4 regions of the Shewanella oneidensis MR-1 genome follow, and region 1 is predicted to be linked to each of the others. Evidence: predicted binding sites of a transcription regulator. Region 1 holds the regulator's gene; each other region holds the start of a gene.
What was found. The regulator LexA, encoded in region 1, represses DNA repair genes until DNA is damaged. The targets are predictions, from matches to a motif close to TACTGTATNNNNATACAGTA.
Positions count from the first base shown of each region.

Region 2: a site for LexA is predicted at 6,083-6,102, ahead of recN (DNA repair protein RecN). Genes of this name have one in related genera too.
Region 3: a site for LexA is predicted at 3,351-3,370, ahead of SO_RS11995 (YebG family protein). Genes of this name have one in related genera too.
Region 4: a site for LexA is predicted at 3,586-3,605, ahead of recA (recombinase RecA). Genes of this name have one in related genera too.

Region 1 covers NC_004347.2:4,797,017-4,804,592, forward strand. The annotation lists gene plsB (glycerol-3-phosphate 1-O-acyltransferase PlsB) at 1-2,011, opposite strand, end outside; gene lexA (transcriptional repressor LexA) at 2,173-2,793, shown strand; gene SO_RS21390 (cell division inhibitor SulA) at 2,790-3,302, shown strand; gene coxB (cytochrome c oxidase subunit II) at 3,707-5,248, shown strand; gene ctaD (cytochrome c oxidase subunit I) at 5,263-6,855, shown strand; gene SO_RS21405 (cytochrome c oxidase assembly protein) at 6,857-7,438, shown strand; gene SO_RS21410 (cytochrome c oxidase subunit 3) at 7,435-7,576, shown strand, end outside.
Region 2 covers NC_004347.2:3,601,854-3,609,429, forward strand. The annotation lists gene barA (two-component sensor histidine kinase BarA) at 97-2,904, shown strand; gene SO_RS16165 (YjaG family protein) at 2,879-3,478, shown strand; gene SO_RS16170 (DUF3319 domain-containing protein) at 3,634-3,873, shown strand; gene lldR (LysR family transcriptional regulator LldR) at 3,870-4,769, opposite strand; gene SO_RS16180 (AEC family transporter) at 5,044-6,003, shown strand; gene recN (DNA repair protein RecN) at 6,133-7,576, shown strand, end outside.
Region 3 covers NC_004347.2:2,736,705-2,744,280, forward strand. The annotation lists gene prc (carboxy terminal-processing peptidase) at 1-1,619, opposite strand, end outside; gene proQ (RNA chaperone ProQ) at 1,648-2,289, opposite strand; gene SO_RS11990 (GAF domain-containing protein) at 2,567-3,025, opposite strand; gene SO_RS11995 (YebG family protein) at 3,040-3,339, opposite strand; gene SO_RS12000 (paraquat-inducible protein A) at 3,545-4,180, shown strand; gene SO_RS12005 (paraquat-inducible protein A) at 4,182-4,799, shown strand; gene SO_RS12010 (PqiB family protein) at 4,786-7,422, shown strand; gene SO_RS12015 (nucleoside recognition domain-containing protein) at 7,566-7,576, opposite strand, start outside.
Region 4 covers NC_004347.2:3,570,755-3,578,330, forward strand. The annotation lists gene alaS (alanine--tRNA ligase) at 1-1,629, opposite strand, end outside; gene SO_RS16025 (regulatory protein RecX) at 1,908-2,387, opposite strand; gene recA (recombinase RecA) at 2,405-3,478, opposite strand; gene mutS (DNA mismatch repair protein MutS) at 3,859-6,429, shown strand; gene rpoS (RNA polymerase sigma factor RpoS) at 6,512-7,492, opposite strand; gene SO_RS16045 (peptidoglycan DD-metalloendopeptidase family protein) at 7,574-7,576, opposite strand, start outside.

The sequences.
Region 1 (7,576 bases):
ACACCTGATCCACGTAACTTGGGAGATCTTTGATCCCCATGAATAACTCAGCCTTCAACAGCGGATAGAAGTCGTTCACGACACCAAAGATTTGCGCCCTTGAAATCTGTTTATTGTTGATTAAACAGCTCGCAATTAACGACGGAATAATAAATAGGTGAATAATATTGTTACGATAGTATGTCATTGATATTGCTTGTTTATCATCAATTGATACTATTTCACCTAAAGGATCGGCGCTGATGGAAAACTTATTGAGCTCAAGTCCTTGCTGCACTAAATGCTTGCCATCACCTTCAGCAACCGACGTAAACGAGGTGTAGGGGACACGCTTCAGCAAGGTAAGATATAAATCTAATTGGCGCTCTAACAAACAACGCTCCAACGCATTTTGCTCAGACGCCAGCAACACTAAACTGGTTAACGTGATAGAGCTAGCCGCGGCGGCATCATTAATGCGCGTCATCACCCGATTAGCCAATACGTTAACCGCAGGGGTTAACCATGTCGGTTTTTGCTCTGGATCATCAGCCACTTCACTGCGCCAGTTTGGCGCGGTTTCATTCAAGAAGTTCTGCAATGTAATCGGCTCACCAAAGTTGACATAACCTTGGCCAAAATTACCTAATTTACGAATAGCACCAAAGACTTGCCATACAGATTCTTTCTGCTTTTTCTTACCGCTCAGCTCTTTATGATAGGTCGCCACTTCCATCACGTGATCGTAACCTAAATACACAGGTACTAAGGTGACGGGGCGTTCAATGCCTCGCAGCACGCTGTTTATTGTCATCGCAATCATGCCCGTTTTTGGTGCCAGCAAACGGCCCGTACGAGAACGGCCCCCTTCGGAGAAATATTCCACCGAATATCCCTTAGCAAACAGCTGATCGAGGTATTCGCGAAATACTGCGGTATAAAGTTTATTGCCGTTAAAACTACGGCGGATAAAGAAAGCACCGCCACGGCGGAATAACGGTCCCGCAGGCCAGAAGTTTAAGTTAATGCCCGCAGCAATATGTGGCGGCACCATACCTTGGTAATACAAAATGTAGGATAACAGCAGGTAATCCATATGGCTGCGATGACATGGCACATACACAATCTCATGGCCATCGTGGTGTAATTGTCGAATTTGCTCGGCACCTTTGATATTGATACCGCTGTATAACTTGTTCCATAACCAGGTTAAAAAACGCTCGGCAATACGCACTAGGCTATCTGAATAATTTGCAGCGATTTCATCAAGATATTCAATGGCGGTTTCACGCGCTTGCGTTTCAGAAATCTTCTTACTGGCCGCTTCTTCTTGAATCGCCTTACGTAAGGATTCGGATTTAAGCAGAGAATCAAATAACGCCTGACGATTGGGCAACACAGGACCCGTCATCACCTTGCGTTGACGGCGAAAATGCACCCTAGCCACTCGAGCCAATTTATGGGCAATCCCCATATCGGTACCATGCTCATCGGCCATATAGCGCAGTGACACAGCATTGGAAAACTGCACAAAATTATGACGACCTAAAAATAGAATCATCAAACATTTACGTAACCAAGTAGGATTTTCGCGCTCCAGCACCGCGGCCTTCATTGTGTCATCTTCTTTACCTGGAGTACGACCCCAATACAGACTGACAGGTACCAGTTGAATATCTAACTCAGGCTTCTCTTTATGCACCGCCAACAGGCGCATAAAACATTCGAGGAAAGGCTCGTTACTCGCACGATCACCAAATAACGGTTTACGCCCTTCAAGGCACACCACGCGAGGCGCCACTACACCATTAACCACTAAAGGCTCGTAGGGGCTTGGCAAACCAAGCTTAGCGGTGATCTCGCTTAAAGCCGCAATATCACTGAGGGATTCTGTTTTCATTACATAGGCGAGTGGTCTGGAGGCATCCAGATTCAGATCAGCAAAGGGATCCTGCGGCACAACAATGGTGTGCACTAAGTATTTTTGGATCCAGCGTAATGATTTCAACCAAAGAGAGTCTTGTTTAGGCATTATTCTTATGCAATGTAAGTACGTTCATTAGCCCAATAGAATACCAGATTCTAGGGAATATTCGCTAATACTCTCCAATCCCGTTAAAAAGTGGTTAATACTTGCACTATGAATAATACTGTATATACTAACAGTAACTGTATAGAAAAACAGGAAAGACCATGAGACCCTTGACGCCACGCCAAGCTGAAATTTTAGAGCTGATTAAACGTAATATTGCCGAAACAGGCATGCCACCCACTCGGGCCGAAATAGCCACCCGCCTGGGTTTTAAAAGTGCAAATGCCGCTGAAGAACACCTTAAGGCACTGGCAAAAAAAGGCTGTATCGAGATCATGCCCGGCACATCCCGCGGGATCCGTCTCCCTGTTGAGGAAGAAGATAACAGTGAAACGGGTCTTCCACTCATCGGTCAAGTAGCTGCGGGCGAACCCATTCTCGCTCAAGAGCACGTAGAACAGTATTACCAAATCGATCCTAGTATGTTCCACCCGACAGCCAATTTCTTACTGCGCGTTAAGGGTGACAGTATGAAAAATATCGGCATCCTCGAAGGTGATCTGCTCGCCGTTCATAAAGTACAACAAGCTCGCAATGGACAAGTCGTCGTTGCTCGCGTTGACGATGATGTAACCGTCAAACGCTTTGAAAAAAAAGGTAATGTAGTCTATCTACATGCCGAAAATGAAGACTACTCACCCATTAAAGTCGATTTGAGTTTCCAAAGTTTAACAATTGAAGGGCTCGCCGTAGGGGTGATCCGCAACGGAGATTGGCTATGAACAAACTATTAGGTAATGCCCCGCGTCACCCCGGTTTATGGCTCGATACTGTTCGGGACGCAGATAGTGATTGGCAGCATACGCCAATTGTCACTATGCCAACCCAGAGCCAAGGCCGCCAAGAACTGACACAACTGAGCAAACAACTGGCCCAACTGAGCCAACAGGGAAGATGGATCGTGTTAATTAATCCACCCAGTATTGGCTACAAGCAGCTATTGGCAAACGCAGGCGTTCGTATGGATCGAGTGTTACTGGTGCACGCAAAAGATGAAGTCGAAACCCTGTGGGCAATGGAAAAAGCCTTAATCAGCGGTACTTCTAGTGCTGTGATAACTTGGACCCATGCCCTCGATGCCCGCGATAATCGTCGTTTACAAATTGTGGCAAAGAGCGCCCGTGCAATGGGAATAGTGCTTGAAGGTGCAACAAATGACTTGCCCTCAAATGACAATCTCGCGCCATCCACCAAATTTACTCAACCCGCTTTTTTCAGCTCTGTTCATTAAAATTTTGTACTCCGTATTTAGCCTTGAAAGCCGCCTCACCAATGAATGTGAGGCTTTTTTTTGGCAATTTTTCAGACAATTAGAAAAAGAAGTGATCTTGATCAATTTTTAAACAGCAAGTATGGTTGATTAAGGCGTGAATAATATATCGCCAGTTTAGGCATAGATATCGAGTTTTTATCGAATATCACTCGCCCACACAAATTGAGAAGAATGGGTTTATTCAGCAGTATGTGCCAGTGTGGCTAATACCAGCAGTAACAATACTTGATCATAAGTAAGCCGCCAACGCACGTTGAAGTCAGAAACACTTTTTTGGGAACTGAAGAGTTTGCATAGAGTTGAGACTTACTGTGTTGCTCTTCTTTGTAGTTGCTTTTCGCAATTGGCAGAGGAGAAGTCTTGTGAAGCAATGGTTGTATTGTTTACTCGTGGTGCTATTCGCCCCACCGTTGGCCGCATCGGACATGCGGTACAACATGACACCTGGCGTAACAGAAATCAGTGGTAAGGTTTATCACTTACACATGACGATTCTGTATATCTGCTGCGCGATAGGCTTAGTGGTTTTTGGCGTGATGATTTATGCCATGATCAACCACAGAAAATCCAAGGGCGCGGTCGCGTCTCACTTTCACGAAAGCACTAAAGTTGAAATTGCTTGGACGGTAATTCCGTTCGTCATTTTGATTTTAATGGCTATTCCAGCAACTAAAACGCTTATTGCAATGGAAGACCCTAGCAATGCCGATCTCACGGTCAAAGTGACGGGCTCACAATGGAAATGGCATTACAGCTACTTCGACCAAGATATTGAGTTTTACAGTATTCTCGCCACACCAAGACCTCAAATTGAAGGAAATGAGGTTAAAGGTGAGCATTACTTACTCGAAGTAGATAAACCCCTTGTTCTGCCGGTAAATAGAAAAATCCGTTTTTTGATGACCTCTGAAGATGTTATCCATTCATGGTGGGTACCTGATTTTGCAGTGAAAAAAGATGCGAATCCTGGGTTTATCAACGAGGCTTGGACACGTATCGACAAACCCGGGATTTATCGCGGTCAATGTGCTGAACTATGCGGTAAAGATCATGGATTTATGCCGATAGTTGTAAAAGCACTTCCCGAAGCCGAATTTGAGGCTTGGGTCAAAGAGCAAAAACAAGCCGCAGATGCCGCCGCGCAAGCTGCACAGGCCGCATTATCACAAAACCTGAGCAAAGAAGAGCTGATGACGCAGGGAGAGCAAGTTTACCTTGGCCACTGCGCAGCCTGCCACCAACCGAATGGTGAAGGTCTTAAAGGTGTATTCCCACATCTTAAAGGCAGCCCGATTGCAATGGGCCCGCTCGGTGCTCATATTGAAATTGTGCTCAATGGTAAAGCGGGTACGGCGATGCAGGCCTTTAGCAAGCAATTGACTACACAAGAAATTGCCGCAGTGATTACCTATGAGCGTAATGCGTGGGGCAATAACACGGGTGATGCGGCGCAAGCCAAAGACGTTGATGCCCATAAATCCGGTGGCACCAATAGCGAACCAGTAGCAACGACTCAGCCCCCCTCAACCACCGATGCGCCCAAAGCGGTGACTGAGCCCATCGCCAGTGTCGATCCCGCGAGTCTTCCCACGCTCACCCATGAAGCGCTGATGGCCGAAGGGGAAAAAGTCTATGTCACTTTCTGTGCAGCCTGTCATCAAGTCACTGGTGCAGGCATGCCGCCCGCCTTCCCAGCACTTGCAGGTAGTGCTATCGCAACAGGCCCCTCAACCAATCATATCGATATCGTGGTGCAGGGTAAAACGGGCACTGCCATGCAGGCATTTGGCAAACAACTCACCCCGCAACAGCTTGCTGCCGTCATTACCTATGAGCGCAACGCATGGGGCAATAATACTGGCGATACGGTGCAACCCGCTGATATCGCACGCCATGGAAAGTAGGGGATTAAATTAAGATGAGCACTCTGACTCAAGATCAAATTGCCAGCCATGATGAACATCATCACGGTGCACCTAAAGGCATCATGCGCTGGATACTCACGACTAACCATAAAGATATTGGCACCCTGTATTTATGGTTTAGCTTTATTATGTTTTTAACTGGTGGTGCGATGGCCATGGTGATCCGCGCCGAACTATTCCAGCCCGGATTACAACTCGTTGAACCTAACTTTTTTAATCAGATGACCACGGTTCATGGACTGATTATGGTGTTTGGCGCGGTAATGCCAGCCTTTACAGGGCTAGCGAACTGGCTGATCCCCATGATGATTGGGGCACCTGATATGGCGCTACCGCGGATGAATAACTGGAGTTTTTGGATCCTTCCCTTCGCCTTTACCATTCTGCTTAGCTCATTGTTTATGGAGGGAGGCGGCCCCAACTTTGGTTGGACCTTCTATGCGCCACTCTCAACCACCTATAGTCCCGATAGCACAGCGTTATTTGTGTTCTCCATCCATATTATGGGCATCAGCTCGATTATGGGTGCGATCAACGTGATCGTGACCATAGTCAACCTGCGCGCCCCAGGCATGACTTGGATGAAGTTACCGCTATTCGTCTGGACTTGGTTGATTACCGCCTTTTTGCTTATCGCCGTCATGCCCGTACTCGCGGGTGCGGTCACCATGGTATTAACCGATAAGTTTTTCGGCACTAGCTTCTTCGAGGCCGCTGGTGGTGGCGATCCCGTGATGTTCCAGCATATTTTCTGGTTCTTCGGTCACCCCGAGGTCTATATCATGATTTTGCCGTCCTTTGGCATCATATCCGCCATCGTTCCTGCCTTCAGTCGCAAACCATTATTCGGCTATGCATCCATGGTGTATGCGACTGCCAGTATTGCGATTCTGTCCTTCCTCGTGTGGGCGCACCATATGTTCACCACTGGTATGCCGGTGTTTGCCGAGTTGTTTTTCATGTATTGCACTATGTTGATTGCAGTACCCACCGGAGTAAAAGTGTTTAACTGGGTGGCAACCATGTGGCGTGGCTCCCTGAGTTTTGAAACCCCAATGTTATTCGCGGTGGCCTTTATTATCCTGTTCACTATTGGCGGCTTCTCTGGCTTGATGCTCGCTATAACCCCCGCTGACTTCCAGTATCACGACACTTACTTTGTCGTAGCTCACTTCCATTATGTGCTGGTGACAGGTGCAATTTTTTCCATTATGGCGGCGGCCTATTACTGGCTCCCCAAATGGACCGGCCATATGTACAGCGAAAGGTTAGGCCAGTGGCATTTTTGGTGTTCAGTCATTTCGGTCAACGTGTTGTTTTTTCCGATGCATTTCTTAGGTCTTGCGGGAATGCCAAGGCGTATTCCCGACTACTCGATTCAATTTGCCGATGTAAATCAAATCGTCTCGATTGGGGGTTTTGCTTTTGGTCTATCTCAGTTGATCTTCCTCGTGCTGGTGATTAAGTGCATTCGGGGCGGTGAAAAGGCACCCGCCAAACCATGGGAAGGCAGCGAAGGCTTAGAGTGGACCCTACCAAGTCCAGCGCCCTATCACTCTTTCACCACGCCACCCGAGGTGAAATAACATGCAAAACCTACCCAAACAACCAAGGATAAAATCAAACCGTCGGCTGATCAGCCTGCTGGTTTTAGGCTGTCTTGCGATGTTTGCCTTTGGGTTTGCGTTGGTGCCGCTCTACGATGTGCTGTGCGAAAAACTGGGGATTAATGGCAAAACATCTAATACCGCCAGTAGTTACCAAGCAATCACGGTAGATAAAAACCGCGTGGTGACTGTGGAGTTTATCTCACAGATACAAACGGGCATGCCGTGGAAATTTGAGCCACAAACTAAACGGCTCGAAGTACATCCAGGTGAACTGATCCACACGGCATTTTTAGCGCAAAACTTATCAAATAGGCCGATTGTGGGTCAGGCGATACCATCAGTTTCACCTGGGCAAGGTGCGGCCTATTTCAATAAAACCGAATGCTTTTGCTTTAACCAACAACACTTAGCGGCAGCGAGTCGCGCTGAGCTGCCGTTGATTTTCTTCGTGGACCCTCAATTGCCTGAGTCGATCCACACCTTAACCCTCTCTTACACCCTCTACGACATTACCGACAAGCAGTTAGCGTCTGCCATAGAGCAAGGAGCTGCAAAATGACCACTAAGCATGAAACTTATTACGTCCCCGCCCAGAGTGCATGGCCAATTGTGGGAGCGATTGGCTTATTCTTAATAGCCTTTGGCGCAGGGCAGTTTGTAACACAATTAAAATCCGGCAACTCTGGAGGTGGATACA
Region 2 (7,576 bases), 1.2 Mb from region 1:
CTCTAAATCAATAAAAAACTGGTAAAGACCGCCCTTTTTCTGGCAGTCTTATAACATTCTCATCGTCCCTAGAACTTAGGAAACAGCGCTGCGGCTATGAACCCTGTCAACAACATGACCAAATACAGCTTACGTTCTTGGGTTCTGGTGCTAGCGCTTGCGCCGACGATCTTAGTCGGTATTCTGCTGGGCAGCTACTTTACCATAAATCGCTTCTATGAACTCGAAGATACGCTGATTGAACAGGGCAGTAATATTATCGAGCCCTTGGCAATTGCCAGCGAAGTGGGACTGGTTGGCAATGATAGGGAAGCGACTAAGAGACTCCTTGCCGCCGCCCAACTCAATAAATCCACGCTCGTAAAATCCATTGCCATTTTTGACATTCATAATCAACTCTTTGTCACATCGCATTACCACAAAGATTTCGAGATCATGCGCTACAAAGAAGCGCTAACCAATCTGCAAAAAACCGAAATAGAACATGTGGGCGACAGTCTTATTCTACGCACGCCCATCTTTGCGACTGCAACGCCCACGGGGAGTGAGCCTGCGAATGTTGATATCCAAACCGATAATGGCGAGTTACTCGGCTATATCTCGGTAATTATCAATAAAGAACGCGCCTTGCTCGAACAACACAGAGCCGCCGTGGCCGCCTTTATTATCGTGTTGATTGGGGTGCAATTAAACCTGCTGTTTACCTTTCGATTAGTCAAAAACGTCACCCAACCCATTACCGAAATGGTGCGAGTCGTCGCTAAAATTCGTGAGGGTAAACTGGATGCTCGGCTTCAAGGAAATCTGATTGGTGAGCTGGATCTGCTTAAACGCGGTATTAACGCCATGGCAGGCTCGTTATCGGAATATCACGATGAAATGCAGCAAAATATCGATCAGGCGACCTCTGATTTGCGGGAAACCTTAGAGCAAATCGAAATCCAAAACGTTGAGCTCGATTTAGCCAAAAAACGCGCGTTAGAGGCCAGCCGGATTAAGTCTGAGTTTTTGGCTAATATGTCCCACGAGCTGCGCACACCGCTTAATGGTGTGATTGGTTTTGCGCGCCAGTTAGTAAAAACCCCATTGCACTCTAGCCAAGTGGATTACATTAATACCATCGAACGTAGTGCCACTAATCTGCTGGCCATTATCAACGATATTCTCGACTTCTCTAAACTCGAAGCCGGTAAAATGGTGCTAGAAAGCATGCCATTTGGTTTAAGGGAAACCCTGGGTGAAACCATCACCTTAATCTCCGGTAGCGCACAGGCCAAGGGGCTTGAGTTAGTTGTCGATATCGCGCCGAATGTCCCCGACAATGTCAATGGCGATTCGATGCGTGTTTGTCAAATTATCAATAACTTAGTTGGCAACGCTATCAAGTTTACCGACTCAGGCAGCGTACTGGTTAAATTAGAATTACAAGCCCAAACCGATGAGCAGGTTGTGCTGCGCTGTGATGTTATCGATACCGGGATTGGGATCGATGAAAGCCAGCAGGACTTCCTCTTCCAAGCCTTTGGTCAAGCCGACTCATCGATATCTCGCCGTTTTGGCGGAACAGGGCTTGGGCTGGTGATCACTAAGCGGCTCGTCAATCAAATGGGCGGACAAATAGGCTTTACCTCGTCGGTGGATAAGGGCTCTAACTTCTGGTTTACTCTGCCGTTAGGCCTTGGTCAGTTCCAAATTGGCGATTCGTTGCCTCTTGAAAAACTACAAAATAAAACCGTGCTCTTTTATGAGCCAAGAGTGCTCACCCATTCAGTGATTAGTCGTCAGTTAAAACAATGGGATACTAAGGTCACTCACCATCAGCATATTCCTAGTTTACAGACAACCCTATCAACGACTGAGCATCAATTTGATTATGTGTTGTTAAGTTGCCATGGGTTTAACAATCCAAACCATTTGGTCAGCACCTTAATTCAAGCCAAAGCTAAAACGGATTGTTTGATTGTGCTGTTCGACTGCCAAGAACAAGACATGTTAAGCCAATTTATTCGCCCCAATGCTGACGTGGTGTTATCACTGCCCGTAAGCGAACACCAACTGGCGCGTAATATGCTCTACCCACCGATGGAATATGACCTATTACCGCCCGTAAGCATTGCTGTACCTGCAGCCCGCCAATCGCTTACCGTATTAGCGGTGGATGATAACTTCGCCAATTTAAAGCTTATAGATACCTTACTCAATGAGTTAGTCACTACCGTTATCGCCGTCAATAGCGGTGAGGAAGCGGTAAAACAGGCGAAGACTCGCACTTTTGATCTTATCTTTATGGATATTCAAATGCCGGGCACCGATGGCATCAGTGCCACCAAACAAATTCGCCAAGGTTCGATGAACCGCAATACGCCGATTATTGCCGTGACCGCCCATGCGATTGCCGAGGAGCGCGAGCTGATTTTAGGTAGCGGCATGGATGGTTATTTGCCCAAACCCATAGATGAAGCCGCACTTAAAGCGGAGATTAACCGCTGGATCACGCGGCCTAAATTCACTCACTTTGATTTACATACCCTCAACTGGGATCTATGCCTGACCCAAGCTAACCATAAGTCGGGCTTAGCGTTAGATATGCTACGTATGCTGCTCGATTCTCTGCCTCAAACTGTATCAGCCATAGAAGCGGCATTGAGCCAGAACGATCAAGTAACGATGCTCAGCACCATCCACAAACTCCATGGCGCAAGTTGCTATTGCGGGGTACCTACTACCCAGCGTTTATGCCAAGAGATTGAATCTGCGTTAAAACGTGAGGCCCGTGTTGAAGATCTCGAACCGGAAATACTAGAGTTACTTGATGAGCTAACTAAGGTAGAATCGGCAGCAAAACAAGTGCTATCACAGCTATCAGCGGAAATAACAGATGACCAAAAAAACGGGCTTCTTTAAGCGTTTAAAAGCGCTAGAACTACCACAGAAAAAACTCTTTGCCATTGCCCTTTGCCAACGAATGTTACCCAACTATCAATTGTTTTCAGAGGTTTGCGAGTTTGGAGATCCTGCGGTACTAAGCACAGTGCTCGAGCTTCTTTGGCAATCCCAGTACGACAACAAGCTGAAGTTCAATATTGATGTGCATTTACAGCGCTTAGAAGACAACACCCCAGAACCCGCCGATTTTGACACCTACGGTGTTTATCCTGCGATGGATGCCGTGGTTGCGCTCTCCACTTTACTTGGGGCGATTCAAACCAATCTTGAGGAAGATATCACCAATATCAGCAAGTTATCCTCAAGCACTGTGGCAAACTACATTGAAACCATTAGCGATGTGGATTTAACCGATGACGCCTTAGATGACTATGTCTTCGCCCATGAAGTGATGGAAGAAGAAAGAGCACTGCAAAATACGCTGCTCGAAATCATCGAAGAAAATCCCAAAATTACCGCCGAATTCGTTAAAGGTTTGCGTAAAGATATTATCGAAGCGGGTGTATCGAATATCGGTATCAGCGTCGCGTAAATATCAAACCCAAACTAGCTGAAGATCTAGGATTCATCTCTTCAGTTGCCTTGAGTATCTCGCCCATGTTACCTAAAGTCATTTACGGTTTAGGTAACATGATACGGCAGATTTAAATCACGGGAGGATTGGGGTAAATTAACACCCCATTCAATATGAAAAAACTCGTTTATCAAGGATTTATCTTAACAAACAGCGAAGGCCGTACCGATACTTGGAAACTCACCATAAGCGAGCAAAATCGTATTGGTTCTTTGTTTGAGCTGCGCCGTTTAGTCAATTATTACCTTGAACTCGGCATTGTGCCCGCCACACGTACTAGCCTGCAAGATGCAAAGCAAACGCAAAACTCCATGAGCAAAAATACCCTTAAACCCCGTAAACGCGAATCTTAAGCCATTGAAAAAAGTTCGGGCGCCTTAGACTGCATAAACTCGATAAACACCCTCACCTTCAGCGGTTGCTGACTACGCTGGTGATAAAGAATCGAAATCCTACGTTGTTCGCCAATCCATTCCGGTAAGAGCACTTTTAAACGCCCCTCTTTAATCTGTTGTTTTACAAATAATTCTGGCCCATAGAGAATGCCGCCATGATCTAAAGTCGCCTGAATCGCACCATGGAGATCCGTGAGCGTGAGTTTTGTTGGGCCATTAAAATAGAAAGACTCGCCATTAGGGTGCTTTAAATGCCAATTAAACAGCGGCCAAACTTTGATCAGCTGATGATTTTCAAGATCATCGGGATGGGTTAATTCAGGGGCATGGGCTAAATATTCCGGCGTCGCAAAGAGTCGATAATCAAGCTCACCTAAAGTGCTCGACACCCACGAGGAGTCAGGTTGGGCACCGCCCACAATCGCTACATCAATGCCTTTATCAATTAAATCCACTAACTCATTGCTTTGGGAAATGTGTAAGCGGATATCGGGATATAAACGGCCAAACTCATTTAAAGCGTGAATAAAAATAATTGAAATAATCGAAATCGGCGCCGCAATCCGCAATGTGCCTTCGGGTTTATCGCTGCCTATGCCACTGAGTTCATCGAACTGCGCAATCACGCTTTGATAACGCTGAAATAACGCTAGACCTTCCTCGGTTAACCTCAACTTGCGGGTACTTCGCATAAACAATTGCTTATCGAGTTTTTCTTCAAGTTTTGCCAGCTTACGACTCACTGTAGCGATAGGCATATCGAGATCTTTAGCAGCTTGGGAAAAACTCCCCGCATTGACTAAATGCACAAACAGGTAAATTAACTGTAGCTCGCCGCCAACATCATCCGCCATCTTCAATCCCAATCGTTTAGCGTGAGTGCTACTTATCGGTATAAGGCACTAACTCATTGTGTTTTAAACGTAGAATTATTCATTTCTACGACCATAGCGCAATAGCCTCGAAGGCTAATCCTATGCTATTTTGCCCATAAATTTACTGCACTAGCGCCGATTATTGTCAATTCGCTGAGATAGTCGCTGGGACGCTCTTGCTCGGCATGAATCAGATTAAGCGTCAGTAAGCTTGTATTACAGGATAAGAAACACAAAAGGATGAGTGAGGGATATGACCATTTTAACCCCTCTGTTTGCCGTCTTCGGGATCATGCTACTGGGCACACTTGTGCAAAAACTGCGTTTTCTCCCAGTTGAAACCGACCAAGTGCTCAATCAATATGTCTACTATATTGCGTTTCCTGCTGTACTCTTGATTGCACTGGCGCAGCAACCGATTGAGGAAATTCTGCAATGGCGGTTTATCGCAGGCTACAGTGCCGCCATGCTGGTGATTTACCTAATGTGTATTGGTATATCATTACTCGTTAACCCAAAACAGCATGCTATCGCCGCCGTGCGCGCCCTCAACGCCACCTTTGGCAATACCGCATTTATTGGTATTCCGCTGCTGGTGATTATATTTCCTGAACAACAAAGCGCCCTGGTCGCCGCCATAGCCAGTTTATTGTCCGTGCTTATGTTTGCTGTGGCCTTGGTCTCGCTGGAGCTTACGACAAATAAACACAGACAACACCACGCTGTGGTAATTATGTGTTTGGCCATCACTAAAAACCCCATCGTTATCGGCTGCTTTATCGGCATTAGTATCTCGGCGCTTGGGATCACACTGCCGTCTGGCGTGGCATTAATGATCCAACAAATAGGTAATACCTCAAGCCCCTGCGCCCTATTTGCCGTCGGCATGGTATTAGCTAAAGCCATGCGTTACCAAAAAGATAGTAAGTTATTCAGCCTGACAAATTTTGTCGAACTGTGCCTTATCAACCTCTTTAAATTAATCCTACAACCCGCATTGGTTTTCTTCATGCTTAAAAGCATTGGCGTTACAGGAGATTACTTAGTAATGGGCGTTATCCTCAGTGCCTTACCTACGGCGGCCAGTGTCTATTTACTTGCTCAGCGCTATAACACCCAAGCCTCAACCTGTGCGCAGGGGATATTATTTGGCACTATTGTGACTTTTTTCAGCTTGCCCATTTTAGAACAACTTGTTAAAACCTATTCATAAACAAGCTATTAGACTTTAGCTTGTCGCAATATGTCGATTATTCACCCAAAGTTACTTTACTGTATATAAAATCAGTATATACTGTTTATCAATACAGTGATTTGGTAAGTTTTTCGACAGGAACTCACTATGCTTTGCCAACTCAGCATCAATAATTTCGCTATCGTCCGTTTTCTCGAACTGGATTTTAGCCCCGGTATGACCAGCATTACCGGCGAAACTGGTGCCGGTAAATCCATCGCCATCGACGCCTTAGGCCTGTGCCTAGGCAATCGCGCCGATGCCAGCAGTGTCCGTCCTGGCGCGAGTAAAACCGAAGTCAGTGCCCGATTTTCGCTACACGATGTTCCCCTTGCTAAACGTTGGCTCGAGGATAACGATCTCGAACTTGATGACGAATGTATTCTACGGCGCACCATTGGTAGCGATGGCCGCTCACGCGCCTATATTAATGGCAATCCCGTACCTTTAACTCAACTCAAATTACTCGGGCAATTGCTTGTGGGGATCCATGGTCAGCACGCCCACCACGCCATGCTAAAGAGTGAACATCAACTAACCTTGCTCGACAGCTATGCTAACCATAGACTGCTGATTGATACCGTCACGGCCAGTTATCAACGCTGCAAACAAATCGAAGCTGAACTCAAGCAATTAGAAGCCTCGCAGCATGAACGTATTGCCCGTAAACAGCTGGTGCAATATCAAGTTGAAGAGCTAGATGAATTCGACCTCAAGGTCGGTGAATTTGAAGAAATTGAGCAAGAGCATAAACGCCTCGCCAATGGCACTGAACTGGTGGATAGCTGCCAAGCCAGCCTATATTTACTCACTGACGGCGAAGAGAGCAATATTGAGTCACTGCTTAACAAGGTAGTAAGCCTTGCCGAAAACCTGCAAAGCTACGATCCTGCATTGACCAATGTCAGCACTATGTTGAATGAAGCCCTCATTCAAGTACAAGAGAGTGCAGGAGAATTACAGCATTACCTGAGTAAACTCGAACTCGATCCAGCGTATTTTGCCTATCTAGAGGAAAGACTCTCAAAGGCCATGCAACTGGCACGTAAGCACCATGTCAGCCCTGACAAATTAGCCGAGCATCATTTGGCACTCAAAGCGGAACTCACAACCCTCGATGACGATGAAACTAAGTTAGAGGAAATCCAACTCCAAGTTGAAGCGAGTAAATCAGCTTACTTAGCAAACGCACAAAAACTGAGTCAGAGCCGCGCGCGCTATGCAAAAGAGCTGGATAAACTGGTGACTCAATCCATCCACGAGCTGAATATGCCCAAGGGTAAGTTCACTATTGAAGTTAATTTTAATCCCGAGATTATGTCGGTAAATGGTAGCGATAACATAGAGTTTATGGTCACAACCAACCCAGGACAGCCTTTACAACCGATTTCACGGGTTGCCTCTGGCGGTGAATTGTCTCGTATCGGTTTAGGGATCCAAGTGATAACCGCCAAGAAAGTAGCCACTCCTACCCTTATTTTTGATGAAGTGGATGTCGGAATTTCAGGCCCGACCGCTGCTGTGGTTGGCAGAATGCTGCGTAGCTTAGGGG
Region 3 (7,576 bases), 2.1 Mb from region 1:
CCAGGCTCTAATGCACTTGGATAAGCAATATTCGGTGTCACACCTTTCAGTTGAGTACTACCACCGTTAATCCGATAAAACTTCTGAATGGTGTATTGCACATGGCCAATTGGCTTCTCGTACATATCGTAGATACGACCTAGGCTCTTGTGCTGTTGTACTGTACCCTTACCGAAACTGGATTCTCCGACAATCAGTGCACGGTCATAGTCCTGTAATGCTGCTGCGAAAATCTCAGAAGCTGATGCACTATAACGGTCAACCATCACGGTCAACGGACCTGTGTAAGTCGTCTTACCATCGTTATCACGGTGAGCGGATACACGACCATCGGCATCACGGACTTGTACTACTGGTCCCATATCGATAAAGAGTCCGGTCAGTAACACAGCTTCAGTTAATGCGCCACCGCCGTTACCACGTAAATCGATAACCACACCTTCGACTTTGGCTTCATTCAGCTTAAGTAGTTCCTTTTCAACATCCTGGGATAAATTCATATAGAATCCAGGGATCTGGATCACACCGACTTTACGATTGGCGTATACACCGTCTTTAGGTTCGATGATCTTTGAAGTGGCTGCACGGTCTTCTAAGCGAATTTTGTCACGCACTAAGGTCACGTTAAACGGCTTAGCATTTGAGCCGCCTTTCTTCGGTAAAATCTGCAAAACGACTTTACTGCCCTTAGGTCCTTTGATGAGTTCGACCACATCGTCTAAACGCCAGCCGATAACATCAACAATCTCGCCGCCTTCTTGGCCGACACCGACAATCTTATCTTCTGGTGACAGTTTCTCACTGCCAGCCGCAGGACCACCCGCGATCAAACTCTTAATCACAGTGTAATCATCTTCGAGCTGTAACTGCGCGCCAATACCCTCAAGGCTTAAGTTCATTTCCATTTGGAAACGCTCGGCATTACGGGGGGATAAATAGCTAGTGTGCGGCTCTATGCTGCGTGAAAACGCGTTCATCACGGCTTGGAACACATCTTCGCTATTGGTCTGAGTCAAACGTTTGATGGCGTTGTTATAACGCTTTTGCAGAATATCAACGATTTCAAGCCATTTTTTGCCAGTAAGCTTGAGATTCAACGCGTCATATTTGACTCGCTGACGCCAAAGTTCATTGATTTCAGCTTGATCTTTCGGCCAAGCAACATCTTCCCGATCATAATCGTAGACATCACCAGGGGCGGTAAAGTCCATTTCTTTATCGAGCAGAGAAAGCGCGTACACAAAGCCTTCGTAGCGACGTTTTTGAACCAAATCAAACATTTTGTATGCAGGATCGAGTTCACCTGAACTAAGCATGTCGTCAAACTGATTGATATAAGGTTTAAAACTGTCGACATCGGCTTGGGTCAGCACATTGCGACGGTAATCAAGTTGCTGTAAATAGCGGTCAAATATCTGCGCAGAAAACGCGTCATCGAGCGCAAATCGGTGGTAATGCGAACGAGTATATAAATCCGTCACTCGCTTACTGGCCACTTTATGCTGCGCTTCCTGCTTGAGAGTGGGTAACTCGCTGATTTGAATTGTAGGAGGCACAGCCCAAGCCGAGAATCCGACAAAAACAGTGGCGATGGATGTAGCCAAAATGAGTTTTCGCATCAACAAGTTACTCCGTTAGATTAAATGATTACAGCAGAATATGTTCTGCTTTCACTTTTATCGTTAAGCCGCTATCGAGCTGAACATGAATGTCTTCTTTATTAATGTCGGTGATCACGCCGGCTACTGGCGTCATACCTAACTTAACATTGACACGTTGCTTCTTCGCTAAATCAGTCAATTGCGCTTGCACTAAGTTCACTACAGGTTCGACCTTTGGAGCCGCTTTTGCTGGGCGCTCAGTCTTACGTGCAGGAACGGCAACTTTCTTAGGGGCTTTTTTCGCCGGAGCTTTACCCGCTGGAGCCGCTTTCGGTGTTTGAGCAGCACGCTTAGCTTTGGCTTTTTCTTGGCTTTCTTTCAACATGGCTTGAGCATGATCAATATGCTCTTGCTCTAACTCACCACAAGGCTGACCATCAAGATCGACACGCTGTGCACCGGCCTTTACCGATTTTAGGTAGCGCCAGCTGCTGGTGTAGCGTCTTAACGCCACTCGCAGTTGCGTTTTACTGACTTTAGAATCATCAGCCAACCTTTCAGCCAAATCTTGAAACAATCCGATTTTTAATGGCTTAGTTTCACCTTCAGCAATAAAGCACAAAGGAAATGTTTCATACAAATACGCCAAAATTGCGTTGGTGTCGGTCAACTTATCTGTTGATTCCATCATTACTTCCACAGTTAAAAAGGGACATCGAATTCGAGGTGATATAAATCAGCTTCTTACGTGTCGTTCATCTTGGTTAAGCCCACAATTGAGCCAAAGTACAAATTAGCATTCTCGCCGAGTTAACTAAAGTTAAAAAATATAAGTTAACAATTTTTTACGGCTAAACCTATCAGGCTTATTCAGACCATACCTAAATAAGCCTTATCAGGACATGCGCTATTATAAGGCGCACGCCACCGATTGCGACCATGAATTATGCGTTATTGTACGCAAATTAAGCAAATAGGCATTTTTCGAAGCTTTTTACCAATAATTCCAAGCCCTTTTGGTCTTCTTCGTCGAAGTGATCAAAAATAGGACTATCGATATCCAGCACAGCGATCACTTTTCCATCAGCCCGCACAGGGATAACAATTTCTGAATTACTGGCCGCATCACAGGCAATGTGGCCGTCAAATTGATGCACATCGGCAACACGTTGGGTTTGGTTAGCCAGTGCTGCGGTGCCACACACACCCTTTCCCATAGGAATGCGGGTACAAGCGACTTTTCCTTGGAAAGGACCTAACACTAACTGTTCGCCGCGCATCACGTAAAAACCAACCCAATTTAGCTCAGTTAAGTTATCGTTGAGCAGAGCCGAAAAGTTAGCCATGGCAGCCACTAAATCGTCTTCACCTTCAAGTAACGCCAGCACTTGACGATTCAATGATTCATAAAATTGCGGTTTCATATGCATCCTAAGAATTATTCGACAGCGTCGTCCTTCTTAGACGCTTTTTTCGCTGCACTTTGTTTTGTTGGCGTACTATTAACTTGAACGACGCCTTTAAGCAAGTTTGTCAGCTCATCTTTATTGTTAGCAAAATAGAATGCGAGCTGTTCGGTCAGACTTTCATCAATTCCGAGCTGCGCGTTTTGAATAAATGGAATGAGGTTGTCAGCGATATCGAGCATCTTATCGTAGGCATCAGCCTCCTTTTTCGATGTGAATGTCATCTTTTCTACCCCTTCTCTTACCACGACAAACTGTGTAATAACTGCCATGACTGCCCTCGCACTGTTTTTATATACAGTAACCAGAATGACATAAAGTGAACTAGTGATGCAAGTGTTCTGATTATTCTGATATTATGTGAACGTTTTGCGTTGTCGAGATGAGTCAAGAAATTGGGTATCTCACCTTATAATTTGTTTAATTCGGATTATTTGCACTATCTCAATGGCTTTGGGGCTAATATAATATTTTTATATGCATGAAAATACAGCAGAAAACTCTGTAATCCTCTGTCGTTCCTGCGACTTGGCCATTCGGAAACGCGCCCTACCGACGGGTGTAAGAGCGTTGTGCCCGCGCTGTAACACTGCTCTTTATGACACACCATACTGCTCAGTGAATGGCATGTTGGCACTGTGCATTACCGCGTTGGTATTTTATTTTCCTGCTAATTTTTTCCCTGTGTTGGAAATTCATTTCCTAGGCAGTATTCGCACTACGACTGTGTTTCAAGGCGCTTTTGCCGTCTTCGACCAAGGGTATTGGGTTGTAGGTATAGCCGTGCTCGCCGCGGCGGTGGTAGGCCCAGGTTTATTGATCCTGTCGATTCTCATCCAACTCTTAATTGTTAAATGGGGGCTTGATAGCCCATTGGGGCGCCATAGCCTCAAACAATTATTAAAATTTCAGGGACTCCTGTCGCAACTGACTATGCTCGAGATTTATGTGATTAGTTTCCTCGTTTCCTCGTTTCAATTATCAGACTTTTCAGATATTTACTTTGGAATGGGGACCTTTTGCTTCACCATGCTTTTTTTAGTCACCCTATTTTTACAGCGTGAATACGATATTGAGCATATGTGGGGTCTTCTTATGCAGGAGCGTCACTGAGATGAAGCAGCAAGGAAAAGATTTAGGTCTCTGTTTATGTACAGTTTGCAGGCAACTCAATGGCAGTGATGATAGCCACTGTAGTCGTTGTGGATCAGAACTACATGTTCGCGACTATAGCAGCTTACAAAAAAGCTGGGCGCTGCTGATCACTGCTGCCATTTTATTGGTCCCAGCGAACCTCTACCCTATAACTGTGCTCACCAATCAGGGAAAGGTACGTCACGATACGATCTTCTCCGGTATTATCCATTTAGTACAATCGGATATGTTTCCTATCGCCATTATCGTGTTTATTGCCAGTATTTTAGTACCTTGGGTGAAAATTATCGGTCTTGCTACTTATCTGTGTGCAATCAGTTTTAATTTGCCCATTTCAAAAAAGAAACTCATGGTGGGATTTCATATTATCGAGTGGATCGGCCGCTGGTCGATGCTCGATTTGTTTGTGATCTCACTAACGGTTGCCCTTGTTAATATGGGGCAATTACTCGATGCGAAGCCGGCTCCTGCGGCCACGGCGTTTGCATTAGTGATTTTACTCACTCAACTTGCCGCAAAAGTTTTAGACACTCGTTTACTCTGGGATCGATTGGAAAATCAAGATGACACAAATTGAATCGCCAAAAGTTGTGAAGAAAAAACTCTTTTCGCCGATTTGGCTGCTCCCTATTGTGGCGCTCGCACTCGGCGCTTGGCTGGGTATTAAAAGCATCAAAGAATCGGGCGTTGAAATTCAGATCCACTTTCCCAGTGCAACGGGAATTGATGTGGGCAAAACCTTAGTCAAATACCAAGGTTTAACCGTCGGTAAGGTGAAAGACATTGGCATTGACGATGATCTTAAAGGCGTGAACGTGAAAGTGATGATGGACTATCGCGCTAAACCTTTCTTAAATAAAGAGACCCTCTTCTGGTTAGTCACCCCAAAGGCGAGTATCACAGGCGTTGAAGGTTTAGATGCGCTGTTTTCGGGCAACTATATTGCCATTCAACCGGGTAAAGGCAATGCCGCAACGTTCTTTGAGGCTGAGCGTCAGCCACCACCGATGCAAATCGGCTCCGAAGGGGTGATGATTGAACTCACTGCCGATAAGCTGGGTTCATTGGACGTTGGCTCACCCGTTTTCTTTCGCCAGATCCCTGTGGGCAGTGTCGTCAGTTACCGCTTAGATGGTAACGCGAGAGTCATTATCAGTGCGTTTATTCAAGAACAATACGCGCGTTTAGTGAAGAAAAATTCCCATTTTTGGAATGTCTCTGGTGTAAAAGTCGACGCCAGTTTAGCGGGCATTAAGGTCAATACCGAGAGCTTGGCCTCCATCCTTGCGGGTGGGGTGAGTTTTAGTTCCGATGAAAAAGCAGCAGCTGCACAAAATGGCGACAGTTTTGCCCTCTATGATTCCGAAACCAGTGCTTTAGGCGGAGTTGAAGTGAGCTTAACCATGAACGATGGCAATGGGATTGATAAAGGCACCCGCATCGTATATCGGGGTATCAGCGTTGGCTCGATTCAAAGTAAAAACCTCACCACCACTGGCGTCACAGCGATTGCCAAGTTTGAGCCTGAGTATGCCAATTTATTAACCAGCGACGGACGTTTTTGGTTAGAGGGCGCGGATATTTCACTGTCTGGTATCAAAAATCCTGAACGTTTACTGACAGGTAGCGTGATTAACTTTTTACCTGGCACAAATGCCAATACGGCGCTACCAAGCAGCTTCGCTCTGCAATCCTCAGCACCTGATTTACTGCAAGCCAAAAAACGTCTGTTGACTATCACCTCAGCAGAAAATATGGGATTAACCGCTGGTGCAGAAGTGCGCTACAAACAGTTGCCTATTGGCCAAGTTCTTGCGGTGAAGTTAACTAAAGATCTTTCGGCGGTAGAATATCAGCTTGAACTACAACCTGAATTTGCCAGTTTAGTCCGTAGTGATAGCTATTTTATACCTGAGTCGGCGCTGAGTGTCGATGCATCCATTGAGGGGGTATCTGTCAAAACCCGCGATCTGGCGACATTAACCAAAGGTGCTGTGAGTCTTATTCCCGGCAGCAATAACACGCCTGTTGCAGCCAATGCGCGCTTATCACTCTTTAGCTCTGTTGAGGAAGCGAAGCAGTTTTTCGAGCGCCAGCAACGTCTTTATTTTACGTTGACCAGCCAAGATGGCGCAGATGTCAGCCAAGGCTCGCCAATTTACTATAAAAAAATGCAAATCGGTCGTGTTGAGTCGGTGAATTGGCAAAGTAAAACTGAAGACTTTGCGATTAAGATCGCCATCGATAAGCAGTTCCAGCCCTTAATGCAAAAACCGAAAGTATTTTGGCGTAATAGCGCACTGGATGTCAGCGCCAGCCTAGCGGGTATTGACGTCGCCGTTGCGCCGCTTCAGGGCGCACTAAAAGGCAGTATCAGCCTAGGCTTATTGGAGAATCCCCTCGCAGATCCTACTGCTTCGCTCAAACTTTATGAAAATAAACAGTTAGCCTTAGCCCAAGCGCAAGCTATTAGGCTCACCCTATCCGCCTCGGCTAAATTGGCCGCTAAAGCAGCGATTCGTTATCAAGGGCACCAAGTGGGTGAAGTGACTCAGGTTAAGCTTAATGCAGACCTCAATACCCTCTCGGCCACCGCCTATCTCTATGGCGAATATGCGGATCATTTCAGCAGCAGTGACGCCGAGTATCATATGGTCGAAGCACAAATTTCTTTAGCGGGCATTAAAGCCCCAGAAACCTTAATCACAGGGCCTTATATTGGGGTGTTACCAGGTAAGAGCAAACAAAAGGCCACGCAATTCCAAGCTAAACTCGTTGAGAGCAGCTATGCCAATGTGGCCGAAGATGCGCTCAAGTTTACCCTAGAGGATAGCAACCTAGGCTCGATGAAAGTCGGCACGCCTATTTTCTTCCGTGGTCTTAAGGTTGGCCAAATCGACGGCTACAGCCTGTCTTCTCAAGGTAACAGTGTGTTAATGCAAGCACACATTGAGCCGCAATACCGTCACTTAGTAAATAAGACGAGTCAGTTCTGGGATGCTTCTGGTATCAAAGTGGATGTAGGGATTTTCTCAGGCGCGCAGATAGAAGCGGGTTCACTTGAAACCCTACTGGCGGGCGGCATTAATGTCGCTACCAAGGAAACAACACAAGCAAACAATCGCTTAAGCCAAGGTGCTGTGATTACACTGCAGCATAAAGCCCAGACTGAATGGCAGGAATGGGCACCCGCGCAATAGCTCCTGTGCAATAAATAATTGTGCTATCGATTTAAGCTAAAACAGCTAAAGTCTCTAAACGCGATAGTTAACTCTTTAAAATCAGGCGCACTAGGTAAATCCTAATGCGCCTGATTTTTTATCATCTTACAGTCTTATACTGCTTATCCATAGA
Region 4 (7,576 bases), 1.2 Mb from region 1:
GCCAACACTTAAACTGCCAGCCGTTAAGGTTCCTTTGTGACCTGAAGCTTGACCAAACTTTTGCGTATCGTTAACCGTAAACTCAATGCCTTGAGCCATTAATACGCCCTTGTCACCCACTTGGCCGCCCGATTCAGCATAGAAAGGGGTTACATCGAGCACAACGACAGCGTCATCGCCAGTGTTGATCGCAGGCACTGACTCGCCATTTAGGTACAGTGCAGTGACTTTGGCATTGCCAGTAAGTTCTGAGTAACCACAGAATGCGGTTTCAGCATCGATCTTAAGTGCTGCGTTATAATCGGCACCAAAGTTACCCGCGGCTTGCGCGCGACTGCGTTGTTCAGCCATCGCAGCTTCAAAACCAGCTTCATCGACAATAATGTTACGCTCACGACACACGTCAGCAGTTAAATCCACAGGGAAGCCGTAGGTATCGTACAGTTTAAAGACTGTTTCACCGTCTAAGGTGTCACCTTGTAATTCGTTCAATGCGCTATCCAGAATGCCTAAACCACGCTCTAATGTACGGGCAAACTGTTCTTCTTCCGCTTTAAGGGCTTTTTCAACAATAACTTGAGTTTCAGCCAGGCCTTTAGCCGCATCACCCATCACATCGATCAGCGTCGGAACCAACTTGTAGAAGAAGGCTTCGGTTGCACCTAACTTGTTACCATGACGAACGGCGCGGCGAATAATACGGCGCAGTACATAGCCACGACCTTCGTTCGATGGCATCACACCATCGGCAACTAAGAAGGCACATGAACGGATATGGTCGGCAATCACGCGCAGTGACTTGTTAGATAAGTCAGCCACACCGATGATTTCAGCCGCTTTAGCAATCAAAGCGCGGAAAATATCGATTTCGTAGTTTGAATGAACACCTTGCATAATCGCGGCAATACGCTCGATACCCATACCGGTATCAACCGATGGTTTTGGTAGCGGCAACATTTCGCCAGAGGCTTGGCGATTGTATTGCATGAATACAATGTTCCAAATTTCGATGAAACGATCGCCATCTTCTTCAGGGCTGCCTGGACGTCCGCCCCAAATGTGGTCGCCGTGGTCATAGAAAATTTCGGTACAAGGACCACAAGGACCGGTGTCGCCCATTTGCCAGAAGTTATCTGAAGCATATGGCGCGCCCTTGTTATCACCGATACGGATGATATTCTCAGCGGCAACGCCTATTTTTTTATTCCAGATTTCAAAGGCTTCATCGTCTGTTTGGTAAATAGTTACGCACAGACGTTCCTTTGGTAGCATCAATACTTCGGTCAGGAATGTCCAACCAAAACGAATCGCATCTTCTTTGAAATAATCACCAAAACTGAAGTTACCCAGCATTTCGAAAAAAGTGTGGTGACGTGCGGTATAACCCACATTATCTAAGTCGTTGTGTTTACCACCCGCACGGACGCAGCGTTGGGCAGTGGTCGCACGTGTATAGCTACGTTTGTCCATGCCAAGAAACACGTCCTTGAACTGGTTCATACCGGCGTTGGTGAATAAGAGCGTGGGATCGTTGCCTGGTACAAGAGAACTACTGTCCACAACTTGGTGACCATTGCTGCGGAAAAATTCGAGGAAAGCACTTCTAAGCGCTGCTGTCGTTTGATACATGAAATCGTCCTGAATTGGGTAAGCATGACCAGCTACACCATGAGGTAGCCGTATTTCTATTTGCCGAGCATTATAAGCAGACTGAGGAAAGACGACCAGCCTTGAATAGCGATATCGCGCTTAGGAATCTAATATTTTCGATGAGTTTGCAGCTAAGACAGGGCTTATCACCAAAGCGTGGCGTAAAAGTGGTGGAAACGAACAAATTCAACTAGGGCGTGTTGAAATTGATAAGGGATGACAAGCATAGCTTACTGAAGCAAGTTTATACCACTAACTTAGTCATCATTATCTTCCAAAGGGTCATAATCTAAGGCATAGATGACTTGTTCATAACTAAAACCTTGGCTCAATAAAAACCGCACCCGCTTGGCTTTTTCTTTTGCAATCAACTCTCGTGATTGAGACCCCTTAACCTCTGTCACTTTAGGGACACCATATTTTTTGATGGCTTTGGCTTTGGCTTTGGCTTTGGCTAATTCGAACCAATCATAATCAGTCGCTATTAACGCAGCCTCGATACAATCCTTAGTAAGCCCTTTTTGAGCGATGGCTTGACGAATGCGTATAGGCCCATGGCCGCGGGCGATGTTGCTACGAACGAGGAGCTCAGCATAGCGCTTATCATTGATAAATCCAGACGCTTCACAATCATCGAGCACAGGATCGATATCAAGAACTTCAAAGCCTTTTTCGAGCAGTTTGGTTCGGATTTCTTGGCGGGAATAATCGCGGCGCGCTAACAGCGCGACCGCGATTTGACGGGCTGACTGACTCAGAACACTTCGCCTGTTTCTAAATCAATATTCCCCTCGACATTGTCATCATCGGATGCCGATGATGCCAGGGCACTCGGGTTACTCAACAATAGCTCACGCAATGTCTTATCGATTTCAGCGGCTATAGCTGGGTTTTCAGTCAAATATTTACCCGCATTTGCACGGCCTTGACCAATTTTATCGCCCTTGTAGCTATACCAAGCGCCTGCTTTCTCAATCAGTTTATGGGCTACACCTAAATCAACTAACTCGCCAGTACGGTTGATACCTTGACCGTATAGAATTTGGAACTCTGCTTGTTTAAATGGCGCTGCAACTTTGTTTTTAACGACTTTTACGCGTGTCTCGTTACCAACCACCTCATCACCTTCTTTGATAGCGCCTGTACGGCGGATATCCAAACGAACAGAGGCATAGAATTTCAGAGCATTACCACCCGTTGTGGTTTCTGGGTTACCAAACATCACCCCAATCTTCATACGAATTTGGTTGATGAAGATTAACAGAGTGTTCGATTGCTTGAGGTTACCCGCTAACTTACGCATTGCTTGGCTCATCATACGAGCCGCTAAGCCCATGTGTGAGTCACCAATTTCACCTTCAATCTCCGCCTTTGGTGTTAATGCCGCTACCGAGTCAACGATAATCACATCAACCGCACCAGAACGGGTTAATGCATCACAAATCTCAAGGGCTTGCTCACCGGTATCGGGCTGTGAACACAATAAGTTATCAATATCAACGCCTAATTTTTTCGCGTAGATAGGATCAAGAGCGTGTTCTGCATCGATAAAGGCACAGGTTTTACCTTCGCGCTGAGCGGCGGCAATCACTTCTAATGTCAGAGTTGTTTTACCTGATGACTCTGGACCATAGATCTCAACGATACGGCCCATAGGCAAACCACCTGCCCCAAGAGCGACGTCAAGGGAAAGAGAACCTGTAGAAATGGTCTCAACATCCATAGAGCGGTCTTCGCCCAGCTTCATGATGGAGCCTTTACCAAATTGCTTCTCAATTTGGCTCAATACCGCAGCAAGTGCTTTCTCTTTGTTTGGATCGACCTTCATTCCTGTTCCCTCATCTAGACAGTATCAGTACTGTCAAAAGTGATATTCAATTTAATAAAGCAGGTGATCAAAAAGCGAGGCTCTTTGTCATTATCTGCAGACTAGTATACTGTACAATCATACAGTATCAAGGCCTGAGGATGAATTATTTTTACGTCTTAATATTTTCCAACTTAGACAAGCGGTTACATAGCAACACGACGAATTAATCAAGATAACAGTGAATATCCACGGTTTACGGATCAATTTTCCGTAAATTGTTGCTAAGATTGGCGCCAATTGATTTTAGACAGTAAGAATACAAATCTGCTGATTTTGATCCCATTACTGTATGACTTTATTCCCTATTTAGGGCCGGCATAACGGACGAAAACGATTTAATGAATCCTATAGATACCGATGATTTAGAAAAACACACCCCAATGATGCGTCAGTATTTGAGCATGAAGGCAGAACATCACGATATGTTACTGTTTTATCGCATGGGTGACTTCTATGAACTCTTCTATGATGATGCTAAGCGTGCCTCAGAATTATTAGGTATTTCTCTCACTGCCCGTGGTAAAAGTGGCGGCGATCCGATCCCTATGGCGGGCATTCCCTATCATGCAGTGGAAGGTTATCTGGCGAAACTGGTACAGATAGGTCAATCGGTTGCGATTTGTGAGCAAATTGGCGATCCAGCAACCTCCAAAGGCCCCGTTGAGCGTAAAGTCGTACGTATCGTCACTCCAGGCACCTTAACCGACGAAGCCCTATTACAGGAACGACAGGACAATCTGTTAGCTGCTGTTTATCAGGGCAAAGTAGGTTTTGGCTATGCGACTCTTGATGTGTCTTCTGGCCGCTTTGTTATTGCCGAGTTAGAGACCAAAGAGTCCCTCGAAGCCGAATTGCAACGTACCAATCCGGTCGAAATTCTTTATAGCGAAGATTTTGGTGCACTGGATTTATTGCACCATTTCAAAGGTAAACGCCGCCGCCCAGAATGGGAGTTTGACTACGATACCAGCATCAAACTGTTACTCGCCCAATTTGGCACTAAGGATTTACATGGCTTTGGTATAACCGATGCTCGCCTATCGCTGCAAGCGGCGGGCTGCTTAATGCAATATGTCAAAGATACCCAACGTACCGCCCTACCCCATATCAATGCTATTACTCGCTTTAATCAAACCGACACCATTGTCTTGGATGCTGCCACTCGCCGTAATCTAGAGCTGACACAGAATTTAAGTGGTGGTCGAGATAACACCTTAGCTGCAGTGCTCGATAACACTGCCACAGCCATGGGTAGCCGGATGTTGCAACGCTGGATCCATCAACCCCTTAGGGATCATGCGCTCATTTTGGCCCGCCAAACAGCAGTCAATGAATTACTTGAAACCGCAGTGCATGAGTCATTGCATGAACAACTTAAAGCACTCGGCGATATTGAGCGGATCATGGCTAGACTGGCACTGCGTACAGCACGCCCGAGAGATTTTGCCCGTCTGCGACAAGCCTTAAGCCTGTTACCGCAATTGCAACTGTCTTTAAGCCAATTAAGCGCTCCCCATACAGTCAAACTTGGCCAACTCTTGGGCGAATTTCCACAAGAACAACAACTACTTGAGCACGCCATTGTCGATAATCCCCCTATGCTTATCCGTGATGGCGGCGTGATCCGTGAAGGCTACAATGCAGAATTAGATGAGTGGCGTGGCTTAAGCGAAGGTGCCAGTGATTATCTAGTACAACTCGAAGCGCGGGAAAAGGAACGCACAGGCATTGCGACACTGAAGGTCGGATACAACCGAGTCCATGGCTATTACATTGAAGTCAGCCGACTACAATCCAACCAAGTGCCATTAAATTATCAACGCCGTCAAACCCTTAAAAATATGGAGCGGTACATCACGCCAGAACTTAAGGAATATGAAGAAAAGGTACTTTCTAGCCAAGGCAAAGCCCTCGCCCTTGAAAAACAACTCTGGGACGAATTGTTCGATTTGATCCTACCCAAGTTGCATGAATTACAAGACTTCGCCAGAGCCGCTGCCGAGCTTGATGTTCTCAGCAATTTTGCTGAACGTGCCGAAACCCTCGGTTATACCAGCCCAGAACTGAGCAGCGAAATAGGTGTTAAAATCGAGGCAGGTCGCCACCCTGTAGTTGAGCGAGTCAGTCAAACCCCGTTTATCGCCAACCCAGTAACACTGCATAATCAGCGGCGAATGTTGATAGTTACCGGCCCTAACATGGGCGGTAAATCAACCTATATGCGTCAAGTGGCGCTTATTACCCTCATGGCCCATATTGGCTGTTTTGTGCCAGCGGAACGTGCAACGATTGGTCCCATCGATCGAATTTTTACCCGTATTGGCGCCTCAGATGATCTCGCCTCTGGCCGTTCAACCTTTATGGTGGAAATGACCGAAACTGCCAATATTCTTCATAATGCCACTGCGCAAAGTTTAGTACTGATGGACGAAATTGGCCGTGGTACATCAACCTATGATGGCCTGTCGTTAGCTTGGTCAGCGGCGGAATATTTAGCGCAGCAAGTGGGTGCAATGACGCTCTTCGCCACCCATTATTTTGAGCTAACACAACTGCCAGAACTGATGTCCGGCGTCTATAACGTACATCTAGACGCAATTGAACATGAAGATACGATTGCCTTTATGCATGCAGTGCAGGAAGGCGCGGCCAGTAAGAGTTACGGTTTACAAGTTGCGGCGCTTGCCGGCGTCCCTGCACGAGTGATTAAGGCGGCAAAACATAAGTTACATCAGCTTGAAAGTCGCGATCATCAAGTAGAAGGTACTAAAACGCCGATTCAAACCTTATTAGCCCTGCCTGAACCAGTGGAAAATCCTGCGGTAAGTAAACTAAAGGCAATTAATCCTGATAATCTGACCCCTAAACAGGCGCTGGATTTGCTCTATGAGCTAAAACGCTTGAGCTAGGTGCATTTATCATGATGACTTAACAATAAAAACGCCCAAACAATTGGGCGTTTTTTATGGGGTGATTAAACAATCTTAAGCATTAATTTCTAAATAGAGCCTCTACAGATAGCCCTTGTGCGCCAAGCAGATCACGCAGGCGTTTTAAGGCTTCCACTTGGATTTGACGAACTCGCTCGCGAGTAAGGCCAATTTCAGCGCCCACATCTTCAAGAGTCGATGGCTCATAACCCAATAACCCAAAGCGGCGCGCTAACACTTCTCTTTGCTTGGTATTGAGTTCATTGAGCCACTTAACCACTGAGTTAGAAATATCTTCGTCTTGCACCTTGTAATCTGGGCCTACGTTATCATCATCAGCCAGCACATCGAGTAAGGCTTTATCATTATCACCGCCGAGAGGGACATCAACAGAAGTGATCTTCTCGTTGAGCTTCAGCATGCGGCTAACATCCACACTAGAGACTTGTAGTTTCTCGGCAATTTCTTCTGCCGTTGGCTCGTGGTCAAGTTTTTGCGCTAATTCACGGGCCGTACGTAAGTACACGTTAAGCTCTTTCACCACATGGATAGGCAAGCGAATCGTACGGGTTTGATTCATGATTGCGCGTTCAATGGTTTGTCTGATCCACCAAGTCGCATAGGTTGAGAAACGGAAACCTCTTTCTGGGTCAAATTTTTCTACCGCACGGATCAAACCAAGATTACCCTCTTCGATTAAATCCAGCAGCGCAAGACCACGATTATTGTAACGGCGGGCAATTTTAACCACGAGTCGCAGGTTACTTTCGATCATCCGATTACGGGATTTTTCGCAGCCTTTTAAGGCCTTACGGGAAAAATACACTTCTTCTTCTGCGCTAAGCAGTGGGGAAAACCCTATTTCACCTAAATAGAGTTGTGTGGCATCAAGATTTTTTTGCAGGTCATCTTGAACCTGTTGTTCGAGTCCTAATTCTTGAACTAAATCAGCGGCGATATCCTCTTTATCGAGATCAAACTCAGCGGTATCAACGGAAAAATCTACTAGTTCTTCTGCGGCAGTGCTATTTATGCGGCTCATGATCGAATCTCCCAAACCTAATTTAACTGCTTGTATTACTGCAATTTATTTTCCTCCATGCCAAAACAAGGCCCTAAACAATCA